One region of the Bacillus sp. KH172YL63 genome, then DNA from elsewhere that is predicted to be linked to it. Evidence: a T-box and tRNA genes for the amino acid it is inferred to sense, from the RefSeq annotation. Region 1 holds a T-box; the other holds one or more tRNA genes.

What was found. The T-box of region 1 lies ahead of KH172YL63_RS08660 (tryptophan--tRNA ligase). A T-box ahead of a tRNA ligase gene usually reads a tRNA of that ligase, here a tRNA-Trp.
Region 2: it encodes a tRNA-Trp, which carries the amino acid that the T-box ahead of KH172YL63_RS08660 (tryptophan--tRNA ligase) is inferred to sense. The anticodon was not compared.

The regions. Positions count from the first base shown of each region.
Region 1 covers NZ_AP022842.1:1,731,014-1,746,931, forward strand. Annotated here, with positions in the region: gene KH172YL63_RS08585 (AAA family ATPase) at 1-8, shown strand, start outside; gene KH172YL63_RS08590 (endospore germination permease) at 274-1,356, shown strand; gene KH172YL63_RS08595 (spore germination protein) at 1,369-2,823, shown strand; gene KH172YL63_RS08600 (Ger(x)C family spore germination protein) at 2,825-3,994, shown strand; gene KH172YL63_RS08605 (hypothetical protein) at 4,083-4,376, shown strand; gene KH172YL63_RS08610 (acetate and sugar kinases/Hsc70/actin family protein) at 4,376-5,197, shown strand; gene KH172YL63_RS08615 (SCO family protein) at 5,281-5,877, shown strand; gene KH172YL63_RS08620 (GNAT family N-acetyltransferase) at 6,008-6,553, shown strand; gene KH172YL63_RS08625 (VanZ family protein) at 6,848-7,405, shown strand; gene cls (cardiolipin synthase) at 7,808-9,022, shown strand; gene KH172YL63_RS08635 (transposase) at 9,383-10,063, opposite strand; gene KH172YL63_RS08640 (hypothetical protein) at 11,019-11,198, shown strand; gene KH172YL63_RS08645 (HAD family hydrolase) at 11,485-12,144, shown strand; gene KH172YL63_RS08650 (NUDIX hydrolase) at 12,159-12,785, shown strand; gene KH172YL63_RS08655 (metal-dependent hydrolase) at 12,880-13,506, shown strand; T-box leader at 13,572-13,817, shown strand; gene KH172YL63_RS08660 (tryptophan--tRNA ligase) at 13,874-14,866, shown strand; gene KH172YL63_RS08665 (zinc-dependent alcohol dehydrogenase) at 14,908-15,918, opposite strand, start outside.
Region 2 covers NZ_AP022842.1:980,451-996,368, forward strand. Annotated here, with positions in the region: rRNA gene KH172YL63_RS04845 (23S ribosomal RNA) at 121-3,055, shown strand; rRNA gene rrf (5S ribosomal RNA) at 3,222-3,338, shown strand; tRNA gene KH172YL63_RS04855 (tRNA-Asn) at 3,346-3,420, shown strand; tRNA gene KH172YL63_RS04860 (tRNA-Ser) at 3,427-3,518, shown strand; tRNA gene KH172YL63_RS04865 (tRNA-Glu) at 3,543-3,617, shown strand; tRNA gene KH172YL63_RS04870 (tRNA-Val) at 3,641-3,716, shown strand; tRNA gene KH172YL63_RS04875 (tRNA-Met) at 3,726-3,799, shown strand; tRNA gene KH172YL63_RS04880 (tRNA-Asp) at 3,879-3,955, shown strand; tRNA gene KH172YL63_RS04885 (tRNA-Phe) at 3,998-4,073, shown strand; tRNA gene KH172YL63_RS04890 (tRNA-Thr) at 4,089-4,164, shown strand; tRNA gene KH172YL63_RS04895 (tRNA-Tyr) at 4,182-4,265, shown strand; tRNA gene KH172YL63_RS04900 (tRNA-Trp) at 4,276-4,349, shown strand; tRNA gene KH172YL63_RS04905 (tRNA-His) at 4,361-4,436, shown strand; tRNA gene KH172YL63_RS04910 (tRNA-Gln) at 4,476-4,547, shown strand; tRNA gene KH172YL63_RS04915 (tRNA-Gly) at 4,552-4,626, shown strand; tRNA gene KH172YL63_RS04920 (tRNA-Cys) at 4,634-4,707, shown strand; tRNA gene KH172YL63_RS04925 (tRNA-Leu) at 4,716-4,799, shown strand; tRNA gene KH172YL63_RS04930 (tRNA-Gly) at 4,804-4,877, shown strand; gene KH172YL63_RS04935 (carbohydrate ABC transporter permease) at 5,387-6,328, shown strand; gene KH172YL63_RS04940 (carbohydrate ABC transporter permease) at 6,328-7,155, shown strand; gene KH172YL63_RS04945 (ABC transporter substrate-binding protein) at 7,236-8,513, shown strand; gene KH172YL63_RS04950 (sensor histidine kinase) at 8,656-10,467, shown strand; gene KH172YL63_RS04955 (response regulator transcription factor) at 10,448-12,019, shown strand; gene KH172YL63_RS04960 (ThuA domain-containing protein) at 12,035-12,760, shown strand; gene KH172YL63_RS04965 (Gfo/Idh/MocA family protein) at 12,783-13,811, shown strand; gene KH172YL63_RS04970 (Gfo/Idh/MocA family protein) at 13,826-14,866, shown strand; gene KH172YL63_RS04975 (sugar phosphate isomerase/epimerase family protein) at 14,880-15,848, shown strand.

The DNA of each region.
Region 1 (15,918 bases):
TGGCTTAAAAACATGTGTCGTAATCACAAACCGAACGAATTCGAAATCATTCAGTGGATTCGAATTCGTTCGGTTTTTTGATATGAAATTAGAGGTTGTTGGATCCTATCCCATACACTGATCAGGGGTGAAGCTCCTGTCTGTTGTAAGTTGATGAAATGGACTCAATCACAGTCAGGATTTGACCTGTTTTTGGAATGAGAATATGCAGGGGATAGATTAAATTGAACATGGAAATAATTAGAGTAATACGTTAAAAAGTGGAGAGTTCTTATGAAGAGTATCCGACCTATCTTAATTCCAAGGCAATTGTTATTATTGTTGATTCTTTCAACAGGTTTGTTAAATCACGTCATGCTGATACCGAGCATCCTTCGGGCAGCGGGAAGGGACGGATGGGTGAGCATATTGATTGCTTATCCGATTCTGATCGCTATGTCGTTATTGATATACTATATTGTTAAACATTCGTCCTCTGAGGGGTTCTTTCATCTCCTTCAGAGGAAGTGGCCTAGATGGGCAGTTCTTCTATTCTCTATCCCTGTCTGTTTATTTTTATTTTCAAGTGCATACATTACCTTCGTTGATTTAATACTATGGCTGAGCGCCTATTTTTTAACAGATGTTCCTCCCTTCATCGTCACGGGAGGAATTTTCTTCATTTGCTTTTTGATTACATGGGCTGGTATCAAGCATATGGCGATCGCAAGCGGCATTCTTTTACCTTTGGTCATGATCTTTGGTATTTTTATTGCGCTCACCAACACGAACTTGAAAGACCCCAGCCTATTGTTTCCGATATTCAGTGATGGGTATGCCCCGGCGATGAAAGGAAGTATCTATGTATTAAGTGGACTTCTCGAAATATACCTGATTGTCCTGATCCAACCGTATAGCGAAGGGAAAATAAAGCTGCATCACATCATCGTCCTCGGCTTGATTTTCGCTGGGTTGATGCTTGGTCCTCTATCTGCCTCAATCATGGAATTCGGGCCGGAGGAGTCTGTTTTTCTCCGATACCCAGCCTACGAACAGTGGAGGATACTATCAATAGGAGAATTCATCACCCATCTTGATTTCTTTGCCCTATACCAATGGTTAAGCGGAGCACTAATCAGAATCAGTCTGTTTATGTTTTTATTAGCGACCCTCCTCGTGAATAATAGGAGGTATGATTACCGTCAATCCTTAAAAATCCTCGTTCCATTATTTATTGTGTTTTTCTGTCTTGTACAAATCAATGTGGATACATATGAATTTTACCACTTCCTATTTAAAGTGTTTTTTCCGCTTACCGTAATCCTTTTTATTGTACAAACCATCATTTCTGCCATCATGATCCGATTTCTAAAGTAAAGGGTGTACGCGATGAAGAAAAAAATGAAAGAAGAGAATCGGGCTGAACAAGGAACGAACATACTTGATGAAATAAGGGACCTGTTTATTTCAAGTCATGATTTAATGATCAAGCCTCATTTTTTTGCTGAACAAAAGATGACTCTCGTTTATTTTTATTCTTTGGTGGATTCTCATTATTTAGATCAATATATCCTCTCGAAGTTAGAGGACACAGATCATGAGCACTTTGTCAATAAAATGAAGAGTGTTTTTCAGGCGATCGATCTTTCCGGTCAATCGATGGAAGATGTCCAAAACTCGCTATTTTCAGGGTGTGTGCTTTTCTTTATCGGTGAAAGAATCCTCTCCATCCATGCAGGGGATGTCCCGAAACGACTCCCGGAAGAGTCGGCCCTTGAAACGTCCATCCGGGGACCGAAAGATGGATTCGTTGAAGATCTGAATACCAATATTTCATTGATCAGAAGAAGATTAGCGACTCCTTCCCTTTGTGTGGAAAAGTATTGTGTAGGCACACGTTCCCATACAGAAATAGCTATCGTTTATCTGGAGGATGTCATCGATAAAAAGGTGTTGGAAGAGTTATACGCCAGGCTGTCTAAGGTCGATATTGATGTCATAACCGGTAACCAACAGCTTGAGTCCCTGCTCGATGACAATCCATACTCAATCTTTACAAGTTTTGATTATACGGGAAGACCGGATTTTATCGTCGATTCCATAAACCAGGGAAGGTTTGCCTTGATTGTGGATGGATTCCCGACTGTTTCCATCGCACCGGTCAGCTTACTGTTGCAGACGAAATCACCAGAGGATGCGAGCATCAATTATGTATATGTGTCAATGGAAAGGCTCATCCGGATGGTGGGCATTACCATCTCTGCATTCCTTCCCGGCTTATGGGTCGCTTTCTCTGCTTTTAATATCGAACAGATTCCTTATCTTCTCGTCGCCACGATTTCCATGTCTAGATTCGGTCTTCCATTATCCGCACCGGTCGAAATGTTCATCATCCTGTTCCTGTTTGAGTTCTTCAATGAAGCAGGTGTCAGGCTTCCCAGGGCAATTGGTCAAACAGTCTCCGTCTTGGGTGGCTTAATCGTCGGTGATGCGGCGATCCGTGCGGGATTGACATCCCCGACGATGCTTGTAATTGGGGCCATCACCTATGTTTCTTCGTTTACTCTCGTCAATCAATCGTTGAAGCACGGTACGACGATTTTGAGGTTCCTTGTCCTGCTTGTCAGCACCTTCTTTGGTTTATTCGGTGTGGTGATGATGTTCATTTTATCTGTTATTTATTTATCTACCCTATCGTCATTTGGTGCCCCGTATCTGGGGACCGTCGCCCCGCTCAGCTGGTATGATACGCTCAGGTCTTTTTTCAGACTACCGATTCAACTGTATAAGAATCGGACGTCTTCGACAGCTCCTGAAGACGAAACGCGGAAAGGAAGGCCATAGGATGAACAAATATACAAAAAATGGGAAGCTGGTCGCATTCTTTCTGGTCATTTTCGTTTGTGCAGGTTGTACGGGATCCAAGAACATTCAAGATTTGGCCTATATTGTAACAATCGGATTGGATTATGATGATGAGAACGATGAGTATACGGTATATCTACAAGGGTTGAACTTTGCAAACGTGGCAAAGCAGGAAGGAAGCAAATCTCAGGAGCCGATTCCAACCTTAATCGGCAAGGCAAAAGGGAAGACCATGAATCTGGCAATCAGCAAACTGTTCAGATTATCCCGGCCCCCGCTTTTTTTTGGTCACACCAAAACGATTGTCATTTCCAAAAACATATTGACGTATAAATTCAAAGAAGTTTTGGAGGATGTCGGTAGAAATTATTCTTTAAGACCCAGTCTTGAAATCCTTGTAACCGATGAAGATATGGAAGAAGTGTTAAGCGCGAAGGGGCTTTTTGATTATCCCCCTGTCTATACTGTCTTGCTGACGAGTGAGAAATTAGAAAAGATTAAAAATGACATTGAGCCGACAAACTTGATGCATTTCCTGCGGGAATATTATGAACCGATGGGTAGTGCATTCCTGCCGACAGTCAAATTAGATCATGACGCATGGCAGGCGTCAGAAAAGATCACTTCTCTCTATCTTGATGGGTACAGTGTGTTTCAAGGGGAAGAGTTAAAAGGGGATCTTCCTGCCAAAGATGCGATGATGGTATATTGGCTGCGGAATAAAAACAGTGCAATCTACTTTCCCCTCTATCAAGACGGGGAGTTAATGTCTACGTTTGATCTATCGGTAAATAAAATGAAGGTGAAATATCTTAAATCCAAAACGGAGTTCTCGGCGTTTTCGTTAGAAGTGGATGTAGAGGCGGAAATGCTGGAGAAAATTGCTGATATCCCATACGGTGAAATGAAGAAGGCTTTACAACAGGCAATAGAAAAAGAAATCACTTCCGTCTATCAAAACGGTCTGACGAAGGAAATGGATTTATTGGATGTTGGGGAAACATGGTTCAGGAAGCATCCCCAGGCATTTCGAGAGTTGGAAAAAAAGGAAAATAAATTTTACCTGACAGAATCCTCTTTAAATCAAACAATGGTCAAGGTAGATATTAAACATTTCAATGCGTATCGTTATAAGAAAGAGGATAGGTGATGGATGTGAAAGGAATATCGCATTTTCCTTTCAATTTCCAAAGAATTTGAATAACATAGAAGGTAGTAAACAGGAGGGGGAGGTCTGCATGAAAATTAGTATTTATATATTGATATTATTCGTTTCGGCCGTGGTGGCAATCGGCTGGAGCTGGAAGCGGCTGTTGGATTTTAATACATATAAAAAGCCGTTTCTGGAAGGGGTTCTTCTTCAATTCCTGTTCCTGCTCTTTGCATCCGTCTGGTGGTTGTTGACTGAGGATATGACGGATGGCGTAATGGGGGTATTCTATTATTTCCTTGCTTTTGTTACTATCATGGTTATTCATGGATACATTCTTCATTACTTATTTTCTAAACGGAAAATGAAGGAACGGGAATAATGGGTGTCCTCGGGATCGATGCAGGCGGAACATTGACCAAAATCGTTTACGAAGAAAGGGGAAAACTTCATTATAAGACATTCCGTGGCGATCACCAACATGAATTGGAGAACTGGATCAGGATCCTCGCGCCACAGCACAGGTTTTTCGTCACAGGAGGCCGGGCTGATCAATGGAGAAGTCTCTCTCAGGACGTTGCAGTCGTGAATGAATTTGACGCAGTGCACAAAGGGACGGTTCAGCTGATGGCAGCGGAAAAGAATGATGCGTATCACTATTTGCTCATAAATATCGGCACAGGCACGTCTTTTATCGCAGTAGACGAAAATGGCCCTGAAAGATTGTTTGGAAGTGGCATGGGAGGTGGGACTTTCTTAGGGCTTGGTTCAATGCTGACGGGAATCACTGACTTTCATGACCTCGTCGCCCTGTCGGATAAAGGAGTGAGGGGAAATGTGGACCTACTTGTGAAGGATGTTTATACTAAGGGGGATTCACCAGTGGACCCTCAGTTGACGGCAGCCAACTTTGGTAAAATGAGCATGAATTCATCTCATGCAGACAAACTGAGGGCACTGTCGAATATGATTGGAGAAACCATTATCCTCCTTGCCTCACAGGCAGCGAAAACCTTTCAGATAAAGGACTTCGTCTTCGTTGGGGGAGCGGTAGAATACATCCCGTCATTAAGGGAAGACCTCTCCCAATTTCAATCGATGCTGGCATATACCCCACACTTTCCCATGAGGGGATCCTTTGCAGGTGCTTTGGGAGCCTATCAGATTGGATTGGAAGGAGCACATTCACAAAATAGACAATGAATCTTCTTAGGGGGGAATTGTTTTTTTCTCTACACTTTACTAACATAGAATGGTATAGATACATATATTCGGAGGAGATAAAGATGTTAAAAACCAAATCATTCATTGTGGTGATGACCATCATCGGGATTCTCCTTGCAGGTTGCAGCAACAGTGACTTCCAAGCAGAAACAGATTATGACGTGAAGGATTTTTCCTATACGAATCAAAACAACGAGAAAGTCAGTTTAAAAGACTTAAATGGTCAAGTATGGATCGCTGATTTTGTATTCACCAGCTGTGAAACCGTATGCCCCCCAATGACGTTTAATTTAGCAAAGCTACAAGCCAAGCTGAAAGAAGAAGGTGTGGAGGATTACAGAATCGTTTCGTTCAGTGTTGATCCAGAAAAAGATACACCGGAAGTGTTGAAGGAATATATATCAGGCTTTGAAGCAGACACAAGCAAATGGGATTTGCTCACAGGTTATGAGTTTAATGAAGTGAAAGATCTCGCTGAACATTCTTTCCGTTCTATCGTGGCAGATGACCCGAATTCTGATCAAATGATCCACGGAACAAGTTTCTACCTTGTCAATCAGGAAGGAACGGTCGTCAAAACGTACAGTGGAAACAGCGATGTCCCTTACGATGAAATGGTTGAGGATATGAAAATCCTGATTAAAGAAGGCTCTGAATAATTGAGGATACAAGGAGAATCACTGATTTAATGGGTGATTCTTTTTTTCTGTGAACAAATCCCTTATTTTTCATTCCAAAATAAGGTTGATAAGGATTATAATGATAAAAATGGATGAAGGAGCGTTTATTATGAATATCCGGCCGATTGAAGTAAGTGATGCAGGAAGAATCGTGGAAATCATGCGTCAAAAAACTGTATTGCCCAATATCATTGCGTTGCCAAGCTTGAGGGTTGAGAAGTTTGAAAGCAGGTTGAAGAGCCCGGCACCAAATCAGCATGATTTTGTTGCAGAGATAGACGGTGTCGTCGTTGGTCTGTGTGGGCTGACTCAAGGTCTTGGCCGGCGTGCACATACCGGCACACTTTTCCTTTTCATAGATGAACAGTATCATAACCGGGGCATCGGTACAGCGCTGATTCATCATGCAATCGATCTGGCAGATAACTGGTTGATGCTTGAAAGAATCGAATTGACGGTCATTGACGCCAATCAGAGGGCAAAAGCGCTTTATGAGCGATTAGGCTTTGAAGTTGAAGGCTTCAAACATGGCTCCATCGTACGAAACGGCCGCTATGCAGGGGAATGCTGCATGGCCAGGTTCAGACCCGATGGAGCAGTAAAGAAGGAATATGATAAACTAAAAGAAACAGAACAGATGGAAAGCAGCAGGTGAGGATTCATTCGAAAAAACAAAGGGTTGTTGATCATTGATATTAGTATCACCCTATTTATACTGATTTGGGTCGTCAATTCATATTCTGAGGGTGAAATATGGAGGGGAACAATTTTCTCCGTATGCTTTGCCATCATGGTTGGTGTACTACTATTCAGATTCAAAAAGAAAGCGTAACGGGTGGGGAAGCTGCCCTGAACGACTTGACAATGTTCAGAGGAACGGCGTCATACTTCATCGTTTTCCCGAACATGTACAATCATGCAGCAAAAAATGAAAGTAGGATTAGCAGTTATGAAAGAATTATGGAGCGCTTTTAGCTGGGTCATCCCGATTCTCTTGTTGGTGACAATCTCCCTTATCTTTGCGGTTTCCTTTTGGAAGAAAAGAAGGGGAAAGGGAAGATGGATGAACCTGCTCCCTATCATATTTACATTTATTTCGGCGGGTGCGATTTGTTTGATCACATTAATACCCGTAACTTCCGGAAATGTCGCCGACGGGTCAGTGAATTTCGATCCCTTTTCAAACCTGAAATTGAACCTGGTTTATCGAAATCACCTGGATGTCCCGATCAGGAATTTGTCGGCAAACATTTTATTGTTTATCCCGTTTACCTTTTTTCTATCCTGGTGGTTACGGCATTCCAGGCAGCTTGTCGTCATGGTCACTTTTTTAGGGGCGATGTTTTCCTGCGGGATAGAATTTGCCCAATACTACCTGCCGCTGGGAAGGGCGACAGATATAGATGACTGGATCATGAATACGCTGGGTGCATTTATCGGAGGATCTCTCTTCGTGATTGTTAAATACATTTATTCAGTGATTGTCATCAACAAAAGACGGCAATAGTAGACGGTACAACTCTAAGATCTCCTATTAAAAATGTGGTTTGGTTTCCAGCTGCTGATTTTCGTGCAGCGCCTCTCCACAACGGTTGGAACCATCTCAATACGAATGAGCTATGGCACGAAAAAATCCGAACGGGGCTGATGTACCTGTTCGGATTTTTTTCTTGGTGAATCTTATTGTTACGGCCTTTAGCTAGTATTAAAAGGCTCTTTTCGCATAGATTGTTGCTATTATTTAACGCTAATATGAGCATCTCTCGCTACAATCAACCGCACCTCGCTTGTTTAAAAGCCACAATGTTGACGAAAACAGCCTGTTAAAAAAATCCATATTCCCCAGTAAAGGAATAACCCGGGCCCGGAAACCAAAGAATAACACTACATACGAAGGTGGTGGGTTCTGGTGGTGAAAAAAGGGTTAATAGGCATCCTGCTGACTGTCTGTCTGTTGGGGATATTCATCGTGATCATGCACGTGGATGTGAAAAACGGGGTGAAGCAATTTGGTGAATCCCATCCCATCAGAGAAACGGCGACCCGTAACGCCGACATCAGCATCTTCAAAACCGGAGAAAGCTTCTATGAAGCATTATTCGAAGATTGTAAGGCTGCAGAGGAACATATTTGGATCCACTTTTTCATCATCAGGGATGATTCAATTGCAAACGAGTTATTTGATCTGCTGATTGAAAAAGCCCAGAGGGGAGTCGATGTCAGATTATCGGTGGATTTTCTGGGATCGGATATTCGGGAGAGTACAGTAAAGAAACTGAGAGAGGGCGGTGTGTATGTGTTAAAAAGCAGGCCTGCAAGGATTCAAAACATCTCCTATTCCCTGCATCATCGTAACCACCGCCGGCTCATCTCCATCGATCAGCAGATCGGCTACATAGGGGGCTTCAATATGGGGGAGGAGTATTTGGGCAAAGACCCGAATCTGGGCTATTGGAGAGACTACCATCTCCGCTTGAACGGAAGCGCAGTTTATGAAATATCCAGGCAGTTCGCGATGGACTGGAAAGAAGACGGTGGCGGGCACATCCCTTATCCATTGCCGCCTGAATCACCTTTCAAAGAGTCAGGCAGCCCGGTGAAGTTCCTCTTTTCATCAGGGGAGGGGCTGGTTGATAAAACAGTCGGATGGATCAATCGGGCAGAAGAGAGCGTGACCATCACGACCCCTTATTTCATCCCCGATGAAAACCTTGTTTCTGCATTGAAGGATGCAGTGGAAAGGGGGGTGAAAGTAAATGTACTCGTACCCGATGATACAGATGCATGGTTTACAAAACCTCCGAGTTACGCCATTGAAGAAGAATTATTAACTAGCGGCGTTAACTTCTATTTATATCAAAAAGGCTTCTTTCATGGAAAAGTAATCATCATCGATCATCAGTGGGCGGACGTGGGGACGGCTAATTGGGATTCGAGAAGTTTTCACTTGAATGATGAAAGCAATGCAATCATCCAGGATGCTGAAGTGGCCCTCAAGCTGGAAGCGTTGATAAACGAAGATATGGAAGACAGTGCGAAGCTTACGATGGAATCATTTGATCAATTACCAATATGGCAATGGGTCTTGAAAAGTACACCAGGGTGGCTTTCTTATTATTTTTAATGGCTCTTTTCGTATAGATGGTTGCTATTATTAGACGTTAATGTGAGCATCTTCAGTAATTTGAGACTGCTTAATAAATCATCGAATCAAGGGCAATGAACCTGAATTAAATTTATCACTACTATTCAGAAGATGAATAAGCAGTTAGTTAAATTGATTTTTGGTTTTTATCTTCGATGGTTGATTCTCGCTGCAGATGCTCGACTCCTGCGGGAACTGATGGACAGGTGAGACCCACTGGCTTTGCATAAGTGTAAATCAATTTCAATTTAAGTAAAAATATTACAGTTTGTTTTACCTGTGGGAACAAAAAAGAGAAACTCTATATAAGATTATTGTTTGTTCCCATTTTTTGTAATATTATTTTATCATCCTTTTAACCTGTTTCTTTCTTTGCTTGACGATGAGAGCGACGGATCCAAAATCTACTTCTTTTGGAGGTTTGTCGGGGATCTTCTGCCTGCCTCTCGAAGTTCTTTTTGGTGTGTAGTCCAAGGCAGCTTGGAGGTCCCCCCATGTCCGATGGAGGTAAATCTGAATATGTCTAAGGATAGACAACATACTTTTTTGAGATTTCGTCTTCAACTTCACCATCAAAGTAAGAATATAGGTAATCATTGCGATAAACATTTGGTTCCAGATGCCTTTCGGTTTGGTACTCCAAACATTCACAAATCTTAGAGATTGTTTGATCCACTTAAAAAATATTTCAATGATCCAACGGTTTTTATAGATGTCTGCGATCTCACTTGGCGTTAAGTCCCATCTTGTCGTAGCTACTTTATACACTTTTCCATTCTCATCCTGATATTCCACTAATCGTACCGGCTCCATTTTCTTTTCTACACCTAATATTACTTTGGCATCTCTTAAGATTTGATCCCGACTCCCTTCAGGGATTTCACGCTCTTCCTCGACTTGTATGCGAATATCATTCTTTAATCGAATCACGAATTTAATGTTGTTTTTAATCCATTGATTCATCCTGATTTTATCCATATATCCACGATCCATCACATAGGTGGCATCGCTTGATTCGATTAAGAATTCTCCCCCTTCATGATCTGAAGCTTTCCCGTTGAAGGGACAATTTTATCGGGATAATATACATCCGGTGAGGCCACCACCAGACGGGTGTGCATTTTGACAACGTTCCAACCCTTGGTGACATAGGCCCATTCAGACAATACAGGCGGTAGCTTAATATGGGTCGCATCAACAATATGAAGTTTTCCGATATTCGGAAGGCCTGAAAATGAGTGCATATAGGGCTTTAGGTTATTGAGAACTTTGAAAAAAAGAGTTTGTAGAATAGTGGTATCTAATTCGTTTATCCTTCTACTTAGTTGAGAACTACTTATACTCTCGATTCCAATGTCATTCATAAAGTCCTGGTTCGCTTGCATTTGGGTGTCAAATTCAGGATACGATCCCCATTTATCCAATTGAGCCGTAACAAAAATTTTGACTAACTGTTCAATCGAAAGCTTTTTATTATTGTAATTTAAAAGTGGACAAGCCAAACCCTCGGTAGGTAATAACGATAAACATTGACTAATGACTGATTTTTGAGTTATCATAATGAGGTTAATTTGGTGCTCCTTTGTAGATAGTTTGTTTTTGGGAACAAACGCTCAACATATCTACAATAGGAGCTTTTTTTGTGTTTGTCTATCTATCAACGTGCCAAAAGAATAAAGAACTACAGCGCTTACTTGATATATAATTACTTTTTTTGGAAGTTACGCAAAGCCAGTGGGTGAGACCCCGCAGGACGAAGTCCGAGGAGGCTCACCGCCATCCCCGCGGAAAGCGAGCATCTCTCGCTGCAATCAACCGCATCTCGCTTGTCAAAAAGCCACAATGTTTACGAAAACACCCTTTTTAATAGAAATGTTTATAGGGGAGGAAAACATTTTGATTGAAAATGAAAATATGGTAAAGTGTTCTCATATATTGAAGATGTAACCACCTCTCTTAAAGAAAGGGATTGTTCATGAGCGAGCTCCTGTTTATTGCTTTGTTTATCTTTTCACTGCTGGTCATGACATTTTTGAACATTTTAAAAATGAGGCATGTTTCAAAATCCAGAAAATCTGTGGCGCTCAGTATTGTTATCTTCTCATTGATCGGCATGATGCTGACCGTCTTTTTTTATCTGCCGAACGCCTCATAATGAAGAACAGACAAGGTACCAAGAGAATGGAAAATGCTAAAGGCACCGGGGAGAAGCCTCGTGTGTCTTATTTTTGTTTTCGTCAGGATACATATCATTATCACCCTGTCTTCACAAAGGGTGATCGGCATCATTCCAGGCGGTTCTGGTTGATAAAAAGCCCCTTCCCGTTCTGCAAAGCGGCGGAATTTGATATGATAAGGAAATGGATAGGACAAGTCATTTAATATGTAAGAACAGATCGTTCAAAGTAGAATTGAATGACTGGGATTAAAGGAGAGTACGCATGAAAGCAGCAATGATATTTGACATGGATGGAACAATTTTTCAAACGAACCGGATTCTTGAAAACGCATTACAAGATGCCTTTCAGTATCTGCGAGACCAAGGGATGTGGAAGGGGGCGGCGCCATTGGATGAATATAAAGAGATAATGGGTGTGCCCCTTCCCGTCGTCTGGGGCACACTGCTTCCCCATCACCCGGTGGATGTGAGGAAGACGATGAACGAAATTTTTCACGAACGATTGATTGAAAATATATACAGAGGAAACGGTTCGCTGTATCCACACGCTGCTGACCTGTTTGAATACTTATCACAAAGAGGATACCCAATTTATATTGCCAGTAATGGACAGCCCAAGTACTTAAAGGCAATCGTAGAGCATTACAGGCTGGGCAGATGGATATCAGATTATTACAGCATCCAGAGTATTCAATCGGGGGATAAAGGTGAATTGATCCGGAGTATCAAGGAGGAACATCAACTGTCTTATGGAATGGTGATTGGTGATAGACTTTCAGATTTTATGGCGGCACACGCGAATCAGTTTCTTTCCGTCGGATGCGCATTTGATTTCTCCCAGGCACATGAATTAGCTGAAGCCGATATTGTTGTGGATGATTTGATTGAGGTCAAAAAGTTCTTGGAGAAAGTCAAGGAATGACAGGAGGGTTAGCGATGGAAGACGAGAAGTTAAAAATATTTGATGAAAACGGAAATGAGCGGGGTGCAGCAAGCAGGGCAGAAGTCCATCGCAAAGGATATTGGCATGAAACCTTCCACTGCTGGATTACCCATTTCGATGAGGCGGCAAAAGAAACCTATATTTATTTCCAATTGAGAAGTAAGGGCAAAAAGGATTATCCTGGCCTGCTTGATATCACAGCGGCAGGACACCTGCTGGCTTCAGAAACGATTGAAGACGGTGTCAGGGAGCTTCATGAAGAGTTGGGTCTAGACATTCCCTTTCATCTTCTGCAGCCACTTGGCAAGCTGAAGGGGGAACTTCATCAACCAGGCATGATCGACAGGGAAATCACCCATCTGTTCCTTTATTCAAAACCTGTCGATTATGGTGAATTTCATCTCCAATTGGAAGAAGTATCAGGCATCTTTCGGTCTACATTAAAAGATTTTAAGGACCTGCTCCTTGAAGTGATAGAGGAAATCTTCGTGGAAGGCTTTGAAATAAACGGGGAAGGGGAAAAGAAATTCCTCGGACGAAAAGTAGGGTTTCACCATTTCGTACCCCATGAAAAATCCTATTTGTTAGAAGTACATAAACGCATTTCCCAGTTTCTTTAAGAAAGTGATTCTTCCTGCCCATGGTCATAGAGGAGTGAAAAAGGGTATGATATTCATTTAGTACATACCAATCGGTGGAAATAGGGGGACTCAATTGAACGGCACAGCACATATGGCAATCGGAGCAGCAACAGGATTTACCGTGGCCAATTCATTCGGTTCAGATCCCGGCATCACAGCGACACTCGTCACGATCGGAGGGATCTCTGCCCTTATGCCAGATATGGATATTGATGGGAAACTCAGCAACAAACTGACTTTCTCTTCCTCCATGATAAAGGCAGTGGCGCAGATCATCGGGTTTCTTATGATGGTGTACAGCTATCTTGAGGGCTTTGGAAGGGAACGATGGCTCGGCATTGGATATGGTGCCGGCATGATGATCCTTTCAGCATTCATTACACAAAGAAGGATGCTGACAATCACAGGTATTGGAGTGACCGCCTGCGGATGGCAGTTGGATGAAACCTGGTTATGGTTGATCGGACTATTCATCTTCATCGCTTCCTTCGTTTCTCACAGAAGCTATACCCACTCGATCCTTGGTATCCTTTATTACGGAATTGTGGCCCATTACTTAGAGGCTTCCCTCATGATAGACGGTGTATTTGAGGCGTGTGTGACAGGGTACGCAAGTCATTTGATAGGGGATATGAAATTCCTTCCCTTCAATAAAAGGGGCATCAAGCTTTTCCTTCCGTTGTCTACGAAAGAACTGTAAAAATAAGCAATTGCCTATTGACCATTATTTTCCCATACATTAAAATAATGGAAACAGTTGTATATGGATATGCAATGATGAAGAGAAGTAACCGGTCGGAATACTGAAGAGAGCTGATGGCAGGTGGGAATCAGTGTAGGAAACCCGGTGAATGGACTTCTGAGCATCCATGCCGAACATAAGTAGGCTTTGGCGGATCCGGCCCACCGATAAAAGGGCAAGTGTATCGGAGTTGAACTCCAGTACATGACAAGTGCGTTTGCGAAATTGCAAACGAATGAAGGTGGCACCACGGGTTTCTCGTCCTTTTTATAAGGACGGGGAGCCCTTTTTGTGTTCCTGAAAACATAAAGAGAGGGGAATCGCTATGAAAAAACAAGTACTGACCGGCATCAAGCCAACCGGACGCATTCACCTGGGAAATTACATCGGCGCCATCAAACCCGCCATGAAGCTTGCAGATTACGAGACCTATGAAACAGCTTATTTCGTAGCCGATTATCACGGTCTTACAAAGATACATGACCGGGATGAAATGAAGGATCTTTCCTACGGTGTGGCAGCTGCATGGTTGGCACTCGGCCTGGATCCAGAAAGGTCGATCTTTTACAGGCAATCGGATATTCCGGAAATCTTCGAGTTAAGCTGGATACTTGCATGTTTTGCTCCGAAAGGATTATTGAACCGTGCCCATGCCTACAAATCGATCGTGGAAGAAAATGCCGTTGCCGGCCGGGAGTCCGATCATGGAGTGAATATGGGGGTGTTCACGTATCCGATCCTGATGGCCGCAGACATCCTCCTCTTTCAAACAGAATTGGTCCCGGTGGGAAAAGATCAGGTCCAGCACGTGGAAATTGCACGGGACATCGCTGAGAATTTCAATAAAGTCTACGGGGAAACATTCACTCTGCCAGAGTATGTCATAGAAGAAGATACGGCTGTCATACCAGGATTGGACGGCCGGAAAATGAGCAAAAGCTATAATAATACGATACCTCTATTTGAGGAACCGAAAAAGCTGAAGAAATTAATCAATAAAATCAAAACAGATTCTTCATTGCCTGAAGAACCGAAAGATCCTGACACATCGATCATTTTTTCCTTATATAAAGAATTTTCAACTCCTGAACAAGCGGCTGTCATGAAGGAAAAGTATCATTCAGGAATCGGATGGGGTGAAGCCAAATCAGAGCTGTTTCAAGTGATGGATTCCTACTTAGAGAAACCAAGGTCCAGATATAACGAATTGATGGCCAATCCGCACGAAATCGACCGGATTTTACAAAGAGGAGCGGAACGGGCGAGGGAAAAGATCACTCCATTCATGAAGGAAATCAGAGAAAGAATTGGCATGTGATCAGGAAAGAGCCGCATCCGGGGAAAGATGCGGCTCTTTATTTATGGTTTAAGAATGACTTTGATATTTCCATCCGCTTTCTTATCAAAAATATCATATCCTTTTGCGGCATCTTCCAGCGGCAGGACATGGGTGATGATGTCTGTAGGATCAAATTCATTGTTCTCGATCATATCATATAGTTTGGGCATCAGGTGGATGACAGGTGCCTGTCCCATTTTCAAAGAAACATTTCGGCTGAAGAAATCTCCCAATGGGAAGCGGTTGGCTTCCGTTGCATACACGCCGGTCAACTGAACAGTCCCAAATTTACGGACGGCTTGTGAAGCGGTTTTAATCGGGCTGATTGTCCCGAACTGATTATCGAACTCAGAACCGAATGTTTCATTTGGCTGGACGGTTCCATCCATCCCTACACAATCAATCACAACATCAGCACCGCCCTTTGTATCTTCATGTAAAAGGGAGCCGATATCTTCATAGTTTTTGAAATTATAGATGTCCACTTGATTGGTCCGTTTCGCATGATCAAGACGGTGATCGACCTGGTCGACAGCGATGACCCTTTCGGCACCTTTCAATTTAGCGAATTTCTGTGCCATCAATCCAATCGGCCCACTCCCAAGTACGATGACCGTATCTCCTTTTTTGACGCCACTGTGCTCTACACTCCAAAAGGCGGTAGGGATGACATCTGACAGAAACAGGACGCTTTCATCTTCCAACTGACTTGATTCAGGGACTTTGAATGATGTGAAATCGGCATAAGGAACGCGTAAGTACTGAGCCTGACCTCCGGGATATCCCCCGTTCATTTCAGTGAAACCGAACAGACCCCCTACCTCACCATGAGGGTTGGACTCATCGCATTGACTCTCCATCTGGTTCTCGCAGAAAAAGCAGCTTCCACAGCCAATGTTGAAAGGGATAACGACGCGGTCTCCTTTTTTCAGTGTTTTTACGTCAGGTCCGACCTCTTCTACGATTCCCATCGGTTCATGACCAACCACGTAATCCTTCTCAGGCTCGATCCCTCCTTTATAAAGATGAAG
Region 2 (15,918 bases), 750 kb from region 1:
CTTTTTGTCTCTTCTGAGACAGAAATTTGTTCTTTGAAAACTAGATAAAGATAAATTGATAGTCAAGAAATTACCAAGTATCGCCATTTTAGGTTTTAAACCTTATGTAACAACCAATTCGGTTAAGTTATGAAGGGCGCACGGTGGATGCCTTGGCACTAGGAGCCGACGAAGGACGGGACTAACACCGATATGCTTTGGGGAGCTGTAAGTGAGCTTTGATCCAGAGATTTCCGAATGGGGGAACCCATTGTTCGTAATGGAACAATATCCATATTTGAATACATAGAGTATGGAAGGCAGACCCAGGGAACTGAAACATCTAAGTACCTGGAGGAAGAGAAAGCAATTGCGATTCCCTGAGTAGCGGCGAGCGAAACGGGATGTAGCCCAAACCAAGAGGCTTGCCTCTTGGGGTTGTAGGACACTCTATACGGAGTTACAAAGGAATGAAGTAGACGAAGAAGTCTGGAAAGGCTCGTCAAAGAAGGTAACAACCCTGTAGTTGAAACTTCATTCTCTCTTGAGTGGATCCTGAGTACGGCGGAACACGTGAAATTCCGTCGGAATCTGGGAGGACCATCTCCCAAGGCTAAATACTACCTAGTGACCGATAGTGAACCAGTACCGTGAGGGAAAGGTGAAAAGCACCCCGGAAGGGGGAGTGAAATAGAACCTGAAACCGTGTGCCTACAAGTAGTCAGAGCCCGTTAACGGGTGATGGCGTGCCTTTTGTAGAATGAACCGGCGAGTTACGATCCCATGCAAGGTTAAGTTGATAAGACGGAGCCGCAGCGAAAGCGAGTCTGAATAGGGCGATTTGAGTATGTGGTCGTAGACCCGAAACCAGGTGATCTACCCATGTCCAGGATGAAGTTCAGGTAACACTGAATGGAGGTCCGAACCCACGCACGTTGAAAAGTGCGGGGATGAGGTGTGGGTAGCGGAGAAATTCCAATCGAACTTGGAGATAGCTGGTTCTCTCCGAAATAGCTTTAGGGCTAGCCTCATGTGTAAGAGTCTTGGAGGTAGAGCACTGTTTGGACTAGGGGCCCTCATCGGGTTACCGAATTCAGACAAACTCCGAATGCCAAAGACTTATCCATGGGAGTCAGACTGCGAGTGATAAGATCCGTAGTCGAAAGGGAAACAGCCCAGACCACCAGCTAAGGTCCCAAAGTATACGTTAAGTGGAAAAGGATGTGGAGTTGCTTAGACAACCAGGATGTTGGCTTAGAAGCAGCCACCATTTAAAGAGTGCGTAATAGCTCACTGGTCGAGTGACTCTGCGCCGAAAATGTACCGGGGCTAAACGTATCACCGAAGCTGTGGATTGACACCTTTAGGTGTCAGTGGTAGGAGAGCGTTCTAAGGACTGCGAAGCTAGACCGTAAGGACTGGTGGAGTGCTTAGAAGTGAGAATGCCGGTATGAGTAGCGAAAGATGGGTGAGAATCCCATCCACCGAATGCCTAAGGTTTCCTGAGGAAGGCTCGTCCGCTCAGGGTTAGTCAGGACCTAAGTCGAGGCCGATAGGCGTAGACGATGGACAACAGGTTGATATTCCTGTACCACCTCTTTTCCGTTTGAGCAATGGGGGACGCAGGAGGATAAGGTAAGCGCACTGCTGGATATGTGCGTCTAAGCAGTTAGGCTGATGATGAGGCAAATCCCGTCATCGTGAAGGCTGAGCTGTGATAGCGAGCGAATTATAGTAGCGAAGTTCCTGATTCCACACTGCCAAGAAAAGCCTCTAGCGAGGGAAAAGGTGCCTGTACCGCAAACCGACACAGGTAGGCGAGGAGAGAATCCTAAGGTGAGCGAGAGAACTCTCGTTAAGGAACTCGGCAAAATGACCCCGTAACTTCGGGAGAAGGGGTGCTCTGGTAGGGTGCAAGCCCGAGAGAGCCGCAGTGAATAGGCCCAGGCGACTGTTTAGCAAAAACACAGGTCTCTGCGAAGCCGTAAGGCGAAGTATAGGGGCTGACGCCTGCCCGGTGCTGGAAGGTTAAGAGGAGTGCTTAGCGCAAGCGAAGGTGCGAATCGAAGCCCCAGTAAACGGCGGCCGTAACTATAACGGTCCTAAGGTAGCGAAATTCCTTGTCGGGTAAGTTCCGACCCGCACGAAAGGCGTAACGATCTGGGCACTGTCTCAACGAGAGACTCGGTGAAATTATAGTACCTGTGAAGATGCAGGTTACCCGCGACAGGACGGAAAGACCCCGTGGAGCTTTACTGTAGCCTGATATTGAATTTTGGTACAGCTTGTACAGGATAGGTAGGAGCCTTGGAAACCGGAGCGCCAGCTTCGGTGGAGGCATCGGTGGGATACTACCCTGGCTGTATTGAAATTCTAACCCGCGCCCCTTATCGGGGTGGGAGACAGTGTCAGGTGGGCAGTTTGACTGGGGCGGTCGCCTCCTAAAGAGTAACGGAGGCGCCCAAAGGTTCCCTCAGAATGGTTGGAAATCATTCGCAGAGTGTAAAGGCACAAGGGAGCTTGACTGCGAGACCTACAAGTCGAGCAGGGACGAAAGTCGGGCTTAGTGATCCGGTGGTTCCGCATGGAAGGGCCATCGCTCAACGGATAAAAGCTACCCCGGGGATAACAGGCTTATCTCCCCCAAGAGTCCACATCGACGGGGAGGTTTGGCACCTCGATGTCGGCTCATCGCATCCTGGGGCTGTAGTCGGTCCCAAGGGTTGGGCTGTTCGCCCATTAAAGCGGTACGCGAGCTGGGTTCAGAACGTCGTGAGACAGTTCGGTCCCTATCCGTCGTGGGCGCAGGAAATTTGAGAGGAGCTGTCCTTAGTACGAGAGGACCGGGATGGACGCACCGCTGGTGTACCAGTTGTCTTGCCAAAGGCATCGCTGGGTAGCTATGTGCGGAAGGGATAAGTGCTGAAAGCATCTAAGCATGAAGCCCCCTCGAGATGAGATTTCCCATCACGTAAGTGAGTAAGATCCCTAGAAGATGACTAGGTAGATAGGTCAGAGATGGAAGCATGGCGACATGTGGAGTTGACTGATACTAATCGATCGAGGACTTAACCACAAAGAGTCATATTTATATGAACAATCGGCTGATATTCGGCTTTCTTGACATCAATTCTTTATCTAGTTTTCAGGGAATAAATTTTATGCGAAAGTATAAAAAAACCTTGAAAAATATCATATAAACGATATAATAGTACTTGTCCTCAAAAAAGGACATACAATAGTCTGGTGACTATGGCGAAGAGGTCACACCCGTTCCCATGCCGAACACGGAAGTTAAGCTCTTCAGCGCCGATGGTAGTTGGGGGATCTCCCCCTGTGAGAGTAGGACGTCGCCAGGCATATCGTTCCGCAGTAGCTCAGTGGTAGAGCTATCGGCTGTTAACCGATCGGTCGCAAGTTCGAATCTTGCCTGCGGAGCCATTTTATGGAGAGCTGTCCGAGTGGCCGAAGGAGCACGATTGGAAATCGTGTAGACGGTTAACGCTGTCTCAAGGGTTCAAATCCCTTGCTCTCCGCCATAACATTTCCATAAAGATAAATATGGCCCATTGGTCAAGCGGTTAAGACACCGCCCTTTCACGGCGGTAACACGGGTTCGAATCCCGTATGGGTCACCATTTTTATAAATGATATACATACTGGAGGATTAGCTCAGCTGGGAGAGCATCTGCCTTACAAGCAGAGGGTCGGCGGTTCGATCCCGTCATCCTCCACCATTTTATCGACGCGGGGTGGAGCAGTTCGGTAGCTCGTCGGGCTCATAACCCGAAGGTCGCAGGTTCAAATCCTGTCCCCGCAATACCATTTTTGATTCAGTAGGAGATTTTCCTTGATGAGTCACCTATGGATAGTTATTTTTGCTGGCGCAAAAAAACTCTGGTCCGGTAGTTCAGTTGGTTAGAATGCCTGCCTGTCACGCAGGAGGTCGCGGGTTCGAGTCCCGTCCGGACCGCCATTTTCTTTTAAAGCATAATGGCTGATTTGATTTAAATATTATGGCTCAGTAGCTCAGTTGGTAGAGCAATGGACTGAAAATCCATGTGTCGGCGGTTCGATTCCGTCCTGAGCCACCATTTGTTTCACTGGATGCCGGTGTAGCTCAACTGGTAGAGCAACTGACTTGTAATCAGTAGGTTGGGGGTTCAAGTCCTCTTGCCGGCACCATCCGAGTGATCTCATATGGAGGGGTAGCGAAGTGGCTAAACGCGGCGGACTGTAAATCCGCTCCTTCGGGTTCGGCAGTTCGAATCTGCCCCCCTCCACCATTTTTTTTATAGGGGTATAGTTTAAAGGTAGAACGAAGGTCTCCAAAACCTTTGGTGTGGGTTCGATTCCTACTACCCCTGCCAATTTTATTATGGCGATTGTGGCGAAGTGGTTAACGCACCTGATTGTGGTTCAGGCATTCGTGGGTTCGATTCCCATCAGTCGCCCCATTAAAGTCACATTTTCAATTCAGTGACATATACTAACAGTGGGCTATAGCCAAGCGGTAAGGCATCGCACTTTGACTGCGACATGCGTTGGTTCGAATCCAGCTAGCCCAGTAGTGCGGAAGTAGTTCAGTGGTAGAACACCACCTTGCCAAGGTGGGGGTCGCGGGTTCGAATCCCGTCTTCCGCTCCAATCATATGGCGGCATAGCCAAGTGGTAAGGCATGGGTCTGCAAAACCCTGATCACCGGTTCAAATCCGGTTGCCGCCTCCATATGTAATGCCGGTGTGGCGGAATTGGCAGACGCGCACGACTCAAAATCGTGTTCCTCTGGAGTGCCGGTTCGATCCCGGCCACCGGTACCACATCGCGGGTGTAGTTTAGTGGTAAAACCTCAGCCTTCCAAGCTGATGATGAGGGTTCGATTCCCTTCACCCGCTCCAACTTACATACGACAGGCTTTCTCATTATGAGGAAGCTTTTTTTGTTGTTTATTAAATAGATAGCGGTGGGGATTTAGAGCGGGATCGAGCGTGTTAGCTTTAAAATGGCGCTCATTTATCTTCAATACTGGGATTATATGTTCAAAGTGACTGTGTATATATTTCATCTCTGGCTTATACCTTCAAAATACCCGTCTTGAGAGTTAATCCGGAGCACATATTTTCAAAACACTTCAACTTATTTTCAAATCTGTGATTTTATTTTCAAAAATGCCCCCCTTATTTTCAATTCCACGATTTTATTTTCAAAAGTGCTGCCCAACGCTTCACACCCCACTCGTGCCACCATGAGTTGCTTAATCAAGCATCTTATTTACCCCCATCACCACAACCTAAAACCTATCTAGTCAAAATAGTGCACCTTCTTCGTCAATTGAGTCTCCCTTAATGAGAAAGCGCTGCCATTATAATGTAAGAAAGCGATTACATATTTAGGGGTGGTGATACGGGTGGAAACGAAGATTCAGACTGGAGCAGTAAGCACAGATGCTCAATTAAAGGCTGTGACGAAGAAGAAGTTTAAGTATAAGGGCTTGCTGACGTATGCTGCCTTTGTAGGACCGGCACTTTTGTTTTTCTTAGTGATACAGATCTTGCCTTTCTTGATGGGGGTCTATTATTCTTTTACTTCATGGAATGGTGTCAGCTCGGTTGTCGAGTGGGTTGGATTTGATAACTACAAGAAGATATTCACGGACGATAAGACTTTCTTTAATTCATTTATGTTCACGACGAAGTTTATGTTTGCAGCTGTGATCATCAGTAACTTGATCGGATTTGGGTTTGCGCTGCTTCTGAATGCAGCGTTGAAGACGCGGAACATTCTGCGTACGGTGTTTTTCATTCCAAACGTTATTGGCGGATTGCTGCTTGGGTTCATCTGGCAGTTCATCTTCGTTAAAGGGTTCGCGTCTCTTGGCAATATGACGGATATCGGATTCTTTAAAATGCCGTGGCTGGGTGATGAAACGACGGCTTTCTGGGGGATTGTCATCGTATTTGCATGGCAGATCTCAGGTTACATGATGGTCATCTATGTGGCAGCTCTGCAAGGGGTGGATAATTCACTGTTAGAAGCAGCGAAGATGGATGGTGCATCCAATTGGACGCTTTTGACCAAGATCATCATCCCATTGATTCTGCCGGCATTTACGATTTGTTTCTTCCTGACGATTTCAATGGCCTTTAAAATATTCGATCTGAATATTTCCCTGACAGGCGGAGGGCCTTTCAATTCTACACAATCTGTTGCGATCAATATTTATCAGGAAGCATTCCAGAATAACCGCTATGGTCTTGGAACAGCAAAATCAATTCTGTTCTTTGTGGTAGTGGCCGTGTTTACGACGATTCAGGTCATGATAACGAAGAAGAAAGAGGTTGAGGCATAATGGGCAATCGCTATACGAAGACAACATTTGTATTAGAGATCATCGGGATTGTGATCGGGCTCATTTTCCTTATCCCTTTCTACTTCGTATTGATCAACTCTGTGAAGCCTTTCGCTGCCATCTTGATCGATGCGGCGGCCTGGCCGAAGGAATTTGTGTTTTCTAACTATGCGAAGGTGTGGGAAGTCATCAATTTCCCCCGTGCCTTCTGGAACTCCCTTGTCATCACGGTGTTCAGTAACATTGGCCTGGTGATCATCAGTTCGATGGCAGCCTGGAAAATGGTCCGTACACCAGGGAAATTCAGCAAGATCCTGTTTGTAGTATTTGTTTCTGCAATGGTCATCCCGTTCCAGACGGTGATGATTCCACTGATGAAGGTCGGAGGGACGCTTGGACTTACGAACAGCATTCCCGGATTGATTATCATGTACTTCGGTTTCGGGGTACCGCTGTCCTTGTTCTTGTATCACGGATTTGTGAAAACAGTTCCGATTGAAATTGAAGAATCAGCAATGATCGATGGATGCAGTCAGTTTGGTGTGTTTTGGAGAATCGTGTTCCCGTTATTGAAACCGATTACGGTGACAGTCATCATTCTGAATACACTGTGGATCTGGAATGACTACCTGCTGCCACTTCTTGTGTTACAGGATGCGGAACTGCGTACGATCCCGCTTGCAGCAAGTTCATTCTTTGCACAGTATACGAAACAGTGGGATATGGGTCTTGCGGCGCTGGTGCTCGGCATTACGCCAATCATCATATTCTTCCTATTCTTACAGAAGCATATCATCAAAGGAATTGCTTCAGGTTCCATCAAGTAGATAGTAAATTTCTGTCACGATGCTATCATTGAAACAGAAATTTATATAAAATATTTTATATCAGGGAGGTCAAACCATTTATGAAACGTATTTTGTTACTTTGTATGTCTTTAGTATTGGTGTTTGGAATCATTGCAGGTTGTTCATCTAAAGATAAGTCAAACAGTTCTGGTGGAGAGTCAGGATCAGGTGATGATGTTGTCACACTTAATTTCTTCCAATTCAAGGTAGAGATTGCTGATCAATTGCAAGAAATGATCAACGAATTCGAAGCTGAACATCCGAATATCAAGGTCAAGCTTGAAACAGTTGGTGGAGGTGCCGATTACGGTGCAGCACTGAAAGCGAAATTCGCTTCTGGGGAAGAGCCTGATATTTTCAACAATGGTGGTTTCAAAGAGCTAGAGCTTTGGAAAGAGAAGCTTGCTGATCTTTCAGGTGAGCCTTGGGTTGAGCATGTTCTTCCTATCGGTAAAGTTCCGATGACAGATGAAGACGGTAAGCTGTATGGTATGCCTGTCAACCTTGAAGGATATGGATTTGTTTACAACAAAGATTTATTCGAAAAAGCAGGAATCACTGAGGCTCCTGCAACGATTGATGAGTTAAAAGATGCTGCGAAGAAACTTGAAGCAAAGAAAATCACTCCGTTCTCAGCTGGTTACGGTGAGTGGTGGGTAATCGGTCAGCATTTACTGAACATTCCTTTTGCTCAACAGGAAGATCCTGAAGCGTTCATCGCCGGTCTATATGATGGATCTGAGAAAATCGTCGGTAATGAAAAGTTTAAGCAGTTCAAAGAAGTTCTGGACACAGAGCTTAAATATGCAAACGATAATCCTTTAACAACGGATTACAACACGCAAGTCACGCTATTCGCTTCTGGTGAAACAGCGATGCTTCAACAAGGTAACTGGACTGAGAACATGATCACTGAAATCAATCCTGAGATCAACATGGGCTTCCTTCCAATCCCTGTAAGCAATGACGACAGTGCAGACCGCCTGCCGGTCGGTGTACCGAATAACTGGGTACTGAACAAGAACTCTGAGCACCTTGAAGAAGCGAAAACATTCTTAAACTGGATGGTATCTTCTGAAACAGGCAAGCGCTACATCACGGAAGAATTCGCGTTCATCCCGGCATTTGATAATATCGAGCCGAACGGTCTTGGTGACCTTGGAGAGTCAATCCTTGAGTACTCTAAAGCGGAGAAAACGATTCCTTGGACTTGGTTCAGATGGCCGGATGGAGCAAACAAAGAGTTTGCTGCGACAATCCAGGAGTATGCCGCTGGAAAAATCGATTACGACACTGTACTTGAGCGATTCCAACAAACTTGGGATAACTTGAAGTAAACAGAATAATGGAAAGCATGTCTATTAAAGGCATGCTTTCTATTTTATAAGTTTAGTAGGAATATTTAGAAAAACTCCTTCAAGAGCCGGGGAAAACACTTTATACTGATTGTATAAGTGAGACCTGGGAGGTCCGTCCCTCATGTTTAAGAAAAGCATTCGCAATAAGTTGATTGTGCTGTTGATGATTACGACGATTGTGCCATTCGGCAGTTCGATCATTATTACATATTTGTATACGAAGGATTCGATGGAGGAGCAGGTGGTGAAGGAGAGCAGCAATCTCCTTTATCAGGGGAAGGTGAATCTTGAGAGCTATATCAATGAGCTCAACGGCCTGACGCTCACACTCTATAATAATCCTGATTTTATTAACTATATGAGGTCACCGGGTGAGGGTGACAATTACTTGACGATCGGCATCGTGAAGAACATTGTGCAAACGATTCTCTACACAGGTGACACGATCAACGGGGTACGCATTTCATTTGCTGATGGTGACCGTGTCATTACGGCCACGAAACGATCGACCGTTGTGTTCTCCAACAAAATCAAGGAGTCGGAATGGAAGAACTTCAGAAGTGCGGAGCGCAGCCCCTATAACATGTATATAGAACCGGCGTACAGCCAGGAAGAGAAGAATATCAACCGTTCGAAGGATATCATCACGATCCACCGGGCTTTCCGGAACGTTCCGGGAGAGGAAGTGCTCGCCTATATCTCACTAGATATTTCCCCGGATAAAATCATTGATCTGAGCAGGAATCTATATAACTCGGATTCTGAGGAATTCTACCTTCTGTCATCGGAGGGGGAAATGATATACAGCTCGGATAAGGACGTTTCCGATGACGGGAATAATCAGAAATGGATCAAGCGGATCCTTGAGTCAAATCATGAATCAGGGACGCTTGAATGGAAGGAAGACTCATTCAACGGCGTGATGATGTATGACCAGCTGCCTGCTTCTGCAGGCGGATGGCTGCTTGTGAAAAGGGTTTCTTATGGGAACCTGTATGAAAGCGCCTTTAGCGTGGCGAAGATCAACATTTTATTCGGGGTACTGGGGTTGAGCCTGGTGGTGCTTGCGACACTGTTCGTTTCCTTTAAGATTACGTCGCCGATCCGTATCCTGCTAACCCATATCCAGGAGGTGGAGAAAGGGAATATGAAGGTTCAGGCCCAGTCATTCGGTCCAGATGAGATCGGGATCCTCGGTTATCGTTTTCAGCAGATGATCGAGAGGATCAATCAACTGATCAACCGTGAGTATAAGCTTGAGCTTGAGAACAAGACGAATCAATTAAAAGTCCTTCAGTCCCAGATCAATCCTCATTTTCTCTATAATGCCCTGCAATCGATCGGAACGATTGCATTGAAGAACAAAGTGCCGCAAATCTACTCCCTGATCACCCACCTTTCGAAAATCATGAGGTACGGGATGAATATGGAGGAGGATGTTGTTCCGTTAAGGCAGGAGATCAATTACACGAACGCCTACCTTCTTTTACAAAAAGAGCGCTTCGGGGAGAACCTCGATTATCACGTCGAAATGGAAGAAGGGGTAAGTGATATCCATGTACCAAAGATGATCCTTCAGCCGCTGATCGAAAATTATTTCAAGCATGGGTTCGATATCCGGGAAGGGGTCGGGCGCATCTCGCTGACAGGCTATCAGGAAGGGGACGAATTGGTTCTGATCGTACGTGATAATGGAGTGGGTGTTACAGAGGACAGGCTACAGGAGATCAGGGAGCATTTTAAAGCGGCTGCATGGAATAAGACCGGTGAAGAGACGAACATCGGTCTGAAGAACGTGTATGTGCGCTTGAAGCTCTATTATGATGAACGGGCCCGCCTCACCCTTGAAAATCATGAAGACGGAGGCTTTATGGTCACCATGAGGCTGCCAATACGAATGGAGAGTGAAGCAAATGAAAGCAATCATCATTGATGACGAAAAGCATGTACGTGAAGGGTTACTTTTATTGGCTGATTGGGAAAAGCACGCCATCCACACGATCCTGGAGGCAGAAGACGGGGACCAGGCCATCGAATTGATCACCGCGCACAGGCCGGAGATTATCTTCACCGATATGAGGATGCCGAGGCGTGACGGGATATCACTCCTGAAGTGGCTGTACGATTCAGATCTTAAAAGCAAAACGATCGTCGTCAGCGGATATGATGATTTTGAATATATGAGAAACGCGATTTTCTATAAAAGCTTCGATTATATCCTGAAGCCGATCGAGCCGGATGTGTTGAATGAAACGTTGGATAAAGCGGTGAAGGAATGGAACGACCAGGCCCGTTCAAGGAAATCTCTTGTTGAGGATACACAGGTGATGAACGAAGCCAAGCCCCTTTATTGGGAAAGGCTGTTTTCAAGCCTTTGCGAGAAGGAAGGCATTTCAGCAGAGATGGTGGAGAAGGTTGAGCACGAGTTCGGCGTAAACATCACCAAGATGCAAAAGACCATCGCCCTCCTGCCGATCAAGCCGATCATGATGAAGTCTTTCCAGGGAGACCGGGATCTTGCCTTTTTCACACTCATCAATATATGCAATGAACTGCTCAGAAAGCAGAATGACGGGGTCTGCTTCAGGAATGGAAACAAGGAAGAAGAGCTGGTGATTCTTTTCTGGAAAGATAAGAACCTCGCGTATTTGTTGGAAGAGATATATACATTGATCTATCAGTATAGCAAAGTCTTCATGGTCATGGCATTGGGACAGAAGTCGAAAATGGTGAATGAGGCATACAGTTCTGCGCTTGAAGTATATTCGAAGCACAGTTTGCTCGTAGAGAAGAAGATTGTCACACATGAAGATCTCGAGAAAGGACCGATGCTTCATTTATTGGATCACTCCAATGAACTGAAATGGGCGATCCGCTCAGGGAGCATGAATCAGGTCCGGGAGCAGCTGGAAGAAATCTTCTCCCTGTTGGACAGTAGGCATACACTGTCCCTTGAACAGGTTCAGGTATGGGAGGATCAGTTCGAGCAATTAAGGAATAACTGGCTGAAAGAATATGAAATCAGGCGTCAGGATCCCTTCTACCAAGGCCTGGATTATTGGCGGGAGGACGGGTCGTTTTCATTCCGGAAATTCAAAGAGGAAAAAACGAAGGAATTTCAAGAGCTTGTCGAGATGCTGAGTCAGTCGAAGTATCAAAAGGAAAAGAATAATATGCAGCGGATTGAAGAATATCTGCAGCAGCATTATCAGGAGGAAATCAACCTTCAGGATATCGCCGACCGGTTCTACTTGAGCAGGGAATATATCTCCCGGAAGTTCAAGCAGGATTATGGGGCGACGATCACCGATTATGTGACGGGTATCCGGATGGATAAGGCCAGAAAGCTGCTGGCAAATCCATATTTGAAAATATATGAAGTGGCTTACGGTGTGGGATATGGAAATGAAAAATATTTCAGTAAAGTATTCAAGAAATATACCGGACATACGCCAAATGAATACAGGCAAAAAGCAAACATATGACTTGGAGGGTTTAACATGTTAAACGTAACTGTATGGAATGAAAATCGTCATGAACAAAAGAATCCAAAGGTGAGAGAAGTGTATCCAGAAGGCATTCACGGAGCCATCGCATCTTTTCTTGGAGAAGCGTCATTCAATGTGAAAACGGCTACACTGGACGAAAATGAGCATGGTTTGACAGATGACGTGCTGAATGGGACTGACGTATTGATCTGGTGGGGGCATATCGCCCATGAAGAAGTTTCAGACGAAGTCGTTGAGCGGGTAAAGCAGCGCGTACTGGACGGGATGGGGTTGATTGTTCTTCATTCAGGCCACTTCTCAAAAATCTTCAAAACGCTGATGGGTACTTCATGCGACCTGAAATGGCGTGAAGCAGATGAGAAGGAGCGGATCTGGATTGTTGACCCAAGTCATCCGATCACTGCCGGTCTTGGAGAATATATTGAGCTTGAAAAAGAAGAGATGTATGGCGAGCATTTTGACATCCCTGCACCGGATCAGCTTGTGATGGTCAGCTGGTTCGAGGGCGGAGAAGTGTTCAGGAGCGGATGCACGTATCAGCGTGGGAACGGGAAAGTATTCTACTTCCGTCCTGGTCATGAAACGTATCCTACTTACTACAATGAAAATATCCAAAAGGTTATCGTCAATGCAGTGAACTGGGCATCCCCGGTTGATCGTGCAAGACCTGTATACGGAAATGCCAAGCCCCTTGAAGAAATCAAAGGATCAAACTAAAGGATAAGAGGAGGAAATCATCATGGATAAATTGAAAATCGGCGTCATCGGATGTGGAAGCATCGCAAAGCACCGTCATTTACCGGAGTATGCAAACAATGAGAATGTTGAAGTGGTGGCAGTATGTGACATCGTCGAAGAAAGAGCGTGGAAAATCGCAGATGCTGTTGGAGCGAAAGCCTATACCAACTATAAAGAGTTGCTTGCAAATGTCGATGTGGAAGCTGTGAGTGTATGTACGCCAAACTATCTGCATGCACCGATCTCCATCGATGCTTTGAACGCAGGAAAGCATGTACTGTGTGAAAAGCCGATGGCAACATCAAGTGAAGAAGCCCAATCCATGATCGATGCCGCTGCGAAAAACGGCAGAAAGCTGATGATTGCCCACAATCAACGTTTCGTCCCATCCCACCAAAAAGCGAGAGAACTGATCGCTCGCGGTGAAGTCGGCAAGATCTACAGCTTCAGATCTGCATTCGGTCACGGTGGACCGGAAGGATGGAGCGCAGACGGCAAGGACAGCTGGTTCTTCAAGAAGGAAGAGGCTTTCATCGGCGCGATGGGTGACCTTGGTGTCCATAAAACAGACCTGTTAAGATATATCCTCGGTGAAGAATTTTCAGAAGTCGGTGCATTCATCGAAACGAGCGCAAAGGAAAATGCCACCGTCGATGATACGGCGGTCTGTGTATTGAAAACAGAGAGCGGCACGATCGGGACACTGGCGGCGAGCTGGTCCTATGTGTCAAAAGAGGACAACTCTACGATCATTTACGGGGAAAAAGCGATTCTCCGCCTGGAGGACGATCCGGTGAATTCCCTTATCATCCAATATGCCACAGGTGAAGTCGTGAAATATGAGCTTGGCGGCATCCAGACAAATGATGAAGGCGGTCAGAAGAATTCCCGTGTGATCGATCAGTTTGTTCAAAGTATCCTGCATGATGAAGAGCCGCCTGTATCAGGTGAAGAAGGAAAGAAATCGTTGGAAGTCGTATTATCCGCGCTTGAATCCAGTGAAACGAAGAGAATTGTAAAACTATCATAGAGGTGAAACAAGCGATGACCAAGCTTCGAATGGGTGTGATCGGTGTAGGGGGCATTGCCCAAACCCGACACATCCCCACATTTATTAAACTATCAGATTCTGTAACGATTGAAGCGATCAGTGATATCAACCCTGTCACTGCCAAAACGGTGGCAGAGACATTCAACATCCCCCATGTGTTCGCGGATTACCGGGAGATGTTCGATCATGTGGATGCGGTTACGATCTGTACGCCGAATAAGTTTCATGCTGACATCTCGATCGCCGCACTGAAAGCCGGGCTGCACGTATTTTGTGAGAAACCGATGGCCATGACGCCCCTTGAATGTGAGCGCATGATAGAGGCTGCCGAAGAGTCCGGGAAAGTCCTTGCGATCGCTTATCATTATCGCTTCATGAAAGACTCCCGTGCGGCGAAACGTGTCATCATGGAAAATGAAATCGGCGAGCCGATGGTGGCGCGTGCCAGAGCGATCAGACGCAGGAAAGTGCCGGGCTGGGGTGTATTCACCAATAAGGAACTCCAAGGCGGCGGCAGTCTGATCGACTACGGCTGTCACTTCCTTGATCTCTCACTGTGGCTGCTCGGAAACCCGGCGCCGGTGGAAGTCAGCGGGACGGCATATAACAAGCTTAGCAGAATGCCAGATCAAGTGAATCAGTGGGGAGACTTCGATAAAGAAGGCTTTGAGGTGGATGATCATGTGACCGCCTATATCAAGTTTGATAACGGGGCATCCATGCTGTTCGAAACGTCATGGTCAGCCAATGTGAAGAGTGATGAAGAAAGCATGAGCATCTCGGGTGAAACCGGCGGGATCGATCTATTCCCATTCCAGATGAACCAAATGAAGCACGGCATGCTCCTGAACAGCGAAGCGGACTGGATCCCGGGGGAAGAGGACCCGAGCATCCCGCAAGCCGAGAACTTCATCAACAGCTGCCTCGGAAAAGAGGAGCTTATCGTGAAGCCTGCAGAAGCGATGCAAGTATCTCAAATCATCGATGCCATTTATAAAAGCAGTGAAACCGGACAGAGCATCCGGTTGAAATAGGAGGAAGCACACAATGAAACTTGGTGTATTTACGGTATTATTTTCTCAGAAGAACCTTGATGAAATGCTTGACTATGTGAAAGAAGCGGGACTGAACGCAGTGGAAATCGGGACGGGTGGATACCCTGGGAATGCCCATTGTGATCTGGACGCCCTTTTGGAAAGCGAAGAAAAGAGAAAAGAATATGCAGAGAAAGTGTCATCGAGGGGGCTTGAAATCAGTGCCTTCAGCTGCCACGGCAATCCGATTTCACCAGATGCGGCGTTTGCGGCCGAGTCCCATGAAGCCCTTCAAAAAACGATCAAGCTTGCCGGATTGATGAACGTTCCGGTCGTCAACTGCTTTTCCGGGACTGCCGGGGATCATGAAGAGGCGAAGCACCCGAACTGGCCGGTATCTCCTTGGCCGAACGAATATGGGGATATCCTGAAATGGCAGTGGGAAGAAAAGCTGATCCCATACTGGAAAGAGATGGGCAAGCTTGCACAAGACAATCAGGTGAAGATCGGTCTCGAGCTTCACGGAGGCTTCCTTGTCCATACGCCTTATACGTTGCTGAAGCTTCGTGAAGAAACATGTGAAGCGATCGGGGCAAATCTTGATCCGAGTCATCTATGGTGGCAAGGAATCGACCCGGTTGCAGCCATCAAGATCCTTGGTAAAGAAAATGCGATCCATCATTTCCATGCCAAAGACACGTATATCGACCAGGATAACGTGAATATGTACGGTCTGACGGATATGCAGCCATACGGCAGCATCCAAACAAGGGCCTGGTCATTCCGTTCTGTCGGATGCGGACACAGCCTGCAGGAATGGTCCGATATGATGAGTGCCCTGCGCACCTTTGGCTACGATTATGTGGTCAGCATCGAACATGAAGACCCGATTATGTCGATTGAAGAAGGATTCGCACGTGCAGTCAAGAACTTAAAATCGATCCTGATCGAAGAACAGCCTTCGGATATGTGGTGGGTGTAGTCAGAAAAAAGAGAGTCGTTGAGGACTCTCTTTTTTATTGGCTCTTTTCGCATTGATTGTTGTTATGAAT